Regions from separate parts of the Rhizobium sp. AN73 genome, predicted to be linked through region 3. Evidence: riboswitches for the same ligand, from Rfam matches in the RefSeq annotation. Region 3 holds a riboswitch; each other region holds the start of a gene.

Region 1 (2,260 bases), on a different contig from region 3:
CAGCACCGCTTCGAACTGACCGGGTGCCCGCACCAGATCGACATGAAGACCCGCGACCGGAAGTGTGGCAACGGCCTCCAGATTATCCTCGAGACCGCCGAAATAGGTGGCCACGAGGATTTTCAGATCCGGGGCGGCTTTCGACAATTGCTGATAGGCCACAGTCAGCGCGTGGCGTTCCCCCTCGGAAAGGTCCAATACGGCCACGGGTTCGTCGATCTGCACCCAGTCGGCGCCGGCCGCATGCAGGCGGTGTAGCAACTCTTCGTAGACGGGCAACAGTTTTGGCAACAGATCAAGTGGCTTGAAGGCTGCCTCACGCGCCTTGGCAAGCTTCAGGAACGTGACCGGCCCAAGAATGACCGGGCGCGTATGGATACCGAGCGCCTTTGCCTCGAGAAAATGATCGACCGGCTTTTGCGAGGTGAGCGCGAAATGCTGATCCTCAGAAACCTCCGGCACCATGTAATGATAATTGGTGTCGAACCACTTCGTCATCTCCAGCGCCGGAACGCCCTGACCCTGGTGCGCATGTCCTTCATGCACATGGCCGCAACTTGCATGCCCTTCGCTTTGGCTGCCGCGCGCCATGGCGAAATAGGTCGATAGCGAGACTTCTCCGCCCGTCCATCCGTAGAGTGACGGGATGGCACCGACCATCGCGGCCGTATCGAGTACATGATCGTAGAGGGAAAAATCGTTGGACGGGATATGGCTAATCCCCTTTTGCTGCTGAAGCGCCCAGTTTTCGGCGCGGAGCTTAGCGGCTGTTTCGAGAAGTTCTGCTTCGGAAATCTTTCCCGACCAGAAGCCTTCGAGCGCGAACTTCAGTTCGCGATGGCGGCCAATCCTCGGAAATCCGAGCGATGCGACTGGAATGGTCTTGTTTGACATTGTCATACCCCAGATGGTTTTGGGGGCATGGGTAAAGCGGACGCGTGCGGGCCCAGCCGTTGCCGGGCCAACGAGCAACCACCGGGACACCCCGCCCGTGGACGTTATTTTGTCCTGGCAGGTCTCCTGGCTTACGGGTCGTCGCCTTTGCCCGTCTTCCCGGGGCTTTCACCCCAGTGACGTTGATGGACAAAGGCTCACCGCTTACAGTTGCGGGGGCAGCTCCGGTATTGCCGATCCAACGGCGCACCGGATTCCTCTTAGCTCCGGGATTGAAACAATCAGGCCCGGAGAACCATGACACCCGCATTTCTCACCACGGGCGTCATGATGTCAATAGATATAAAGAAATCTTTATATCTTTATTTCATTCGAAAGCAGGTATCAGGACACGACCGCGCCCGGACCCGCCACAGCACCTGACGGCACCTTGCCCAGAATGATCATGCCGAGAACCTCGTCCTTCGTCACATCTTCCGTGCGGGCATGCCCGACCACCTTGCCGTTTTTCATCACGAATACCCGGTCCGCCAGATCGAAGACGTCGTGGATATCGTGGCTGATGAGGAAGATGCCGATGCCCTGCCGTTTCAGCTCCTTGACGAGATCGCCTACCTGCGCGGTTTCCTGCGGCCCGAGTGCAGCCGTCGGTTCGTCCATGATGAGGATGCGGGCGTCAAAAAGGATGGCGCGGGCAATGGCGACAGACTGCCGCTGGCCGCCGGACAATGCCTTCACCGGTTCTTTGAACCGCCGGAAATTGGGGTTGAGACGCCCCATGACCTCGCGGGCCGAGGCTTCCATGGCGACATCGTCAAGCGTGCCCCATTTCGTCTTCAGCTCGCGGCCGAGATAAAGATTGGCCGCCGCATCGACATTATCCGCCACCGCCAGCGTCTGGTAGATGGTTTCAATGCCGTATTTCTTGGCGTCGCGGGGATTGCGGATATCCACATCCTCGCCGTTGATGAGGATATCGCCCCCATCCCGCCGGTATGCGCCGGACAATATCTTGATGAGCGTCGATTTGCCCGCACCATTGTGGCCGAGAAGGGCGACCACTTCGCCGGGGAAAAGATCGACTGAGGCGTTTTCCACCGCATGGATACCGCCGAAGGAAATGGAAATATTGCGCATTTCCACGAGGGGCGTGACTTGGTCCGTCATTGGGGTTCTCCTCGGTTCTTACTTGGCGCGGGCGCGGTAGATGGTGTCGAGCCAGACGGCGACGACCAGAACCACACCAACGACGATGCGCTGGAAAGGCGTATCGATGCCCACGAGCACCATGCCGGATTGCAGCGATTGCATGACGAGCGCGCCGAGCATCGCACCCGCTATGGTGCCGACGCCGCCGGCGAGCGAG
Region 2 (2,260 bases), on a different contig from region 3:
CCACCACATCGAACGGAATGGCGGTTTCGCCGATGGCCGCACCGGCCATCAGCGCGACAAGCAGCAGGGCGAGCGCGGCCAAAGCCAGCCCCGCCCTGCCAAGATTGACGGAAAAACCGTTCACTTGGCGAGGCCGGCGGCGGAAACTGCCTCGGCCAGCGTTTCAATTCCTTCGATCGTGCGGATGGTCGGGTTCATCGCCTGCGCGTCCATTTCAAAGACATGGCCGTCCTTGACGGCGGGCATGATGCTGGCAACCGGATCGGTGGCGAGGAACTTGCGCTTGACGGCAATGTCATCGGCGGGGAAACGACGGCGGTCCATCTTGCCGGCGACAATCACCGATGGATTGGCCTTGGCTATGGTTTCCCAACCAACGGTCGGCCATTCCTCATCGCTTTCAATGACGTTCTTCAGCCCGAGCGCGGACATGATGTAACCCGGTGCGCCATTGCGGCCCGCCACGTAAGGGTCGATATCGAGTTCAGCGCTGGAGAACCAGAAGACGGCGGAGAGCTTGCCATTTGCCGAGGCGATCTTGGCGCGGGCGGCTTCCTCGCGTTTCTTCAGGTCGGCCACAACTTCCTCGCCGCGATCCTGCACGTTGAAGATCTGCGCGAGTTCGCGGATTTCCTGGTAGATCAGCTCCATGGTGAAAACGGATTTGCGCACGCCATCGCCACCGCCGGAATTGTCCTTGCCCATGCAATCGGCCGGCGAGGTGTAGACGGGAATACCCAGTTCAGCGAATTGCTCAGCGGTTCCGACAACACCCTCTGGGCCGATCTGCCACTGGAACTGCGTCGTCACGAGGTCCGGCCTCTTGCCAACCACCGCCTCGAAGCTCGGATCGTTATCGGCCAGCCGCTCCACTTTGGCGTTGGCCTCCTCATAACCCTTCAGAACCGGGCCGATCCACAACGCCGTGCCCACGACCTTGTCGGCAACACCGAGCAGATAGAGAACCTCGGTCGTGCTCTGTCCGACCGATACTAGTGCGGGCGGGCGCCTGCTTGAAGGTGATTTCGTGGCCGCAGCTGTTGATCGTCAGCGGATAGACGGTTTCTGCCGCCTGAGCAGCACCGACGGGCAAGGCCGCGAATGCGACGGCCAGAAGACCGGCGGAAACCGGCAGGTGTTTGAAATGAAACATATGTTCTCCAGTCTAAATAAAGTGGCGTGATCCGCAGGCGCGCGCGTCAAAACGCGTAGCGACAGAGCGGCAGCATGTGTGGAGATGGAGAACGGGACACGGAATACGTTTCCGCAGACGGAAAGGTCATAATCAGCTCCTCTTCCGGGCATCCCCGCCCGTAACGATGGTCCATATTATGACGGCAGGTCTCCTGGCTCACGAATATGCGCCGTTCATCTGCCTTCCCGCATCCTTGAGGATACAGTGGCACGACGCTTTCACACGTCACGAGGATGAACGGCAATCCGCTTACAGTTGCGGGGGCAGCCACGGCATTGGGCGATAACAATCACCCGCACCATGTTCCCTATTAATCCCTTCGCCCTTCGGCTTCAGGAACCGTCGGTTTCTGACATACGGGGCAAGCGGCGGGGCGTCAATTGCGATAGTGCCGCACCTCAGCACAAAGACGGGCCTGCCAGCGCGAAAATCTTTGCGGCACCGGAGCCTGCCGGCTGTGGCAGGTTTTTCGACATGGTGGTCAGAGTTTCAATCACCACCAACCCGGATTGCGCAAGAAAATCAATGAAGTAACCATTGTCGCGCATCGCATCGAGGCGGACAAGCTCATCGTCGAGATCGGCAAAATGCCGTTTCACCAGCGCAATCGCATCCGTCTCGTCAGCCGCAACGACCGGGCCGACAATATGGCCTTTTCCTGCCGCCCGGCGCAGTGCAAAGCCGGTAAGATGGCCCGCCTCGAACAAACCGTAACCCGTATTCTGCGCGAGAAGACGCTGCAAAACGCCCCGGCGCGAAGCACCGAACGCTGCGCGGTCGATCTCCGCCACCTCTGGCAGATGATCTTCCGACAGTGGCTCTATTTTTTGTTTTCTGCCAAGCGCCGGCATCTCGAAAAGACAATTTGTCCGTCCCCTGAAGAGATGGACTTTTTCCGAATCCCCGGCAAAGCCGAGCCCGGAAAACAGCCGTCGCGACACATCCGTGGCGTTCAGCCGCAGGCAAACGGCGGGAAACTTCGCAACAAGTTTCCGCACCAGCCAGGGAGCAACGCCCTGCCCCTGCAGACGCGGCGAAACGATGACCATGCCAAGCGTCGCAAAC
Region 3 (2,260 bases):
AGAACGTTTTCGGCAGCGGCCGTTTCGGCGATACGCACCGCCAGCGCTTCCGGATCGGTCACGGCCGGCAGATCGATGACGAAGCTGTCGAAATCATCATGTTCGTGGTCAAGCTCACCATCGTGATGGGTGCGACGGTTTTCGATATCCTCCTCCACCGCAAGGCCGAGGCCGATCAGAACGGCGGGGTCAATTGCGCCATTCGAGGCGACGACGATCTTTGCGGCCCGCGGCAGATGCTCGAGAATATGAGCCTTCGCCTTTTCCAGACCGGCACTATCAAGGAGATCGGCCTTGGTCAGGACGATGAGATCGGCACAGGCAATCTGGTCCTCGAAAACCTCTTCGACCGGATCGTCGTGATCGAGAGCTTCGTCATTCGCCCGCTGGGCAGCAAGTGCTTCCATGTCATGCGCCACCTGCCCCTCGGCAAGGGCAGCGCCATCCACGACGGCCACCACGGCGTCCACCGTTACGCGGCTCTTGATCGCAGGCCATTGAAACGCCTGCACCAGGGGCTTCGGCAGGGCAAGGCCCGAGGTCTCGATGAGGATATGCTCCACCTTCGGCTGGCGGCTGAGGATCTGCTCAATGGCCGGCTGGAAATCATCCGCCACCGTGCAGCAGATGCATCCATTAGCCAGTTCCACGATGTTTTCCTCCGGGCAGCTCTCAATGCCGCAGCCTTTGAGGATTTCGCCATCGATGCCGATATCGCCGAATTCGTTGACGATGATGGCCAGTCGCTTGCCATCAAGCTTTTCGAGAAGACCGCGCAGCAGCGTGGTTTTTCCGGCCCCCAGAAAGCCGGTGACGATGGTGCAGGGAACGCGGTCCAGAAGGGTGCTCATGATCTCTCCTCGGTAAAATCGAATGGGGGAATGCGCGCCACCATGCCGCGCTTCAATGTGTCGGGGCGGCCACGCCAGGGCATCAATCCATCTGCGGAGGCGGCCAGCATGCGAGCGCCGGTCAGCAGGTCTTCCGCATCGTCGGGCGTCAGCCCGCCGAATACATAGGACCAGCCATCGGCACCGCGCAGCACGGCACTGAGGCCGCGTTTGCAATTGGCAAGGCAATTGACGGAGCGAACATCGATGCCGGAGTCACGCGCTTTTGCGATGGCAGCTTCCGCAAGGATGGTGCCGGGGCGCGGCTCCGCATTGGGATCGGTGTCGTCGCGACAGCTTCGGCAGACAAAAACGACCACGCCGGAAGCTGTGTTGACTTCCATTGTCCCGTCCGCACAAGAAGATGTTGTGGTAATATCCAAACCGTTCCGCTTTCCGCGCCTTTAAACTCATCGGGGTGCGGATGTCGAAAACAGCGCACTGAAAAGCGCGACTGCAAATCAATTCGACCGGCTGACCGGAGCACCCCGCCCGGCAGACGTTTTTTCCTGAAACGGCAGGTCTCCTGGCTTGCGGCTTTAAAACACCCTGCACCACCTTCCCGGACCAATTTTATGGTCCAGTGGCTTCACAGTGCGGGCTTACCGCTTACAGTTGCGGGGGCAGCCACGGAATGACCCTCTATCAGGGTTGAACCGTGTTCCCTCTTAGCTTTTCCCGTTGCCGGGAAAAGACCGTCAGTCCTTCTACCCTTAGGCTGAACGGGCGCGGGGGTCAATGCTGCGGCCCTCCGGCTGGAGCATTGCCGGGTGCGGCAAATTGAGTATAGTCGCCGCTCCGAATGGCGGGGGCATCCGGTCCCCATGCCGCTGGATGAGAAGGAAAACGCGATGACACGCGACATCAGCGACAACGAGGCCGAGCGTCACCGGCAGAAAATGGTCAACCGCAAGACGGTTCAGGATGCCGAAGTTGCGGAAAAGACCATCGAAAAAGGTCTGCTGATGATCAATACCGGTCCCGGCAAAGGCAAGTCCACGGCCGCTTTCGGCCTCGCTTTGCGTATGCTCGGCACCGGGCGACGGGTGGGCGTGGTGCAATTCATCAAGGGCGCATGGTCGACGGGCGAACAGCAGGCGCTGACGCTCTTCGGCGACAGGGTCATATGGCGCACGATGGGTGAGGGCTTCACCTGGGATACGCAGGATCTGAAACGCGATGTTGCGGCAGCCGCAAAGGCCTGGGAGGAAGCAAAAACCCTGATGGCCGACGAAACGATCGGCCTGTTGATCCTCGACGAACTGAACATTGCGCTCCGCTATGATTACCTGCCGCTGGAAGAAGTCGTCGAAACGCTTTCCAACCGCCGACCCGATCTGCATGTCATCGTCACCGGCCGCAACGCCAAG

The links. Region 3 has a riboswitch for cobalamin ahead of RBH10_RS22795 (DUF1636 family protein). Riboswitches for the same ligand answer to the same signal wherever they lie in the genome.
Region 1: it holds a riboswitch for cobalamin, as region 3 does, so the genes downstream of both, metE (5-methyltetrahydropteroyltriglutamate--homocysteine S-methyltransferase) here and RBH10_RS22795 (DUF1636 family protein) in region 3, are expected to answer to the same signal.
Region 2: it holds a riboswitch for cobalamin, as region 3 does, so the genes downstream of both, RBH10_RS07470 (ABC transporter substrate-binding protein) here and RBH10_RS22795 (DUF1636 family protein) in region 3, are expected to answer to the same signal.

Annotation. Positions count from the first base shown of each region.
Region 1 is NZ_JARWME010000001.1:1,431,557-1,433,816, reverse strand. Features, by position in the region: gene metE (5-methyltetrahydropteroyltriglutamate--homocysteine S-methyltransferase) at 1-894, opposite strand, end outside; cobalamin riboswitch at 993-1,209, opposite strand; gene RBH10_RS06345 (ATP-binding cassette domain-containing protein) at 1,279-2,061, opposite strand; gene RBH10_RS06340 (sugar ABC transporter permease) at 2,080-2,260, opposite strand, start outside.
Region 2 is NZ_JARWME010000001.1:1,655,950-1,658,209, reverse strand. Features, by position in the region: gene RBH10_RS07475 (iron ABC transporter permease) at 1-124, opposite strand, end outside; partial or broken gene RBH10_RS07470 (ABC transporter substrate-binding protein) at 121-1,093, opposite strand; gene RBH10_RS07465 (hypothetical protein) at 1,028-1,183, shown strand; cobalamin riboswitch at 1,319-1,554, opposite strand; gene RBH10_RS07460 (GNAT family N-acetyltransferase) at 1,594-2,260, opposite strand, start outside.
Region 3 is NZ_JARWME010000002.1:2,618,460-2,620,719, reverse strand. Features, by position in the region: gene cobW (cobalamin biosynthesis protein CobW) at 1-851, opposite strand, end outside; gene RBH10_RS22795 (DUF1636 family protein) at 848-1,234, opposite strand; cobalamin riboswitch at 1,389-1,605, opposite strand; gene cobO (cob(I)yrinic acid a,c-diamide adenosyltransferase) at 1,742-2,260, shown strand, end outside.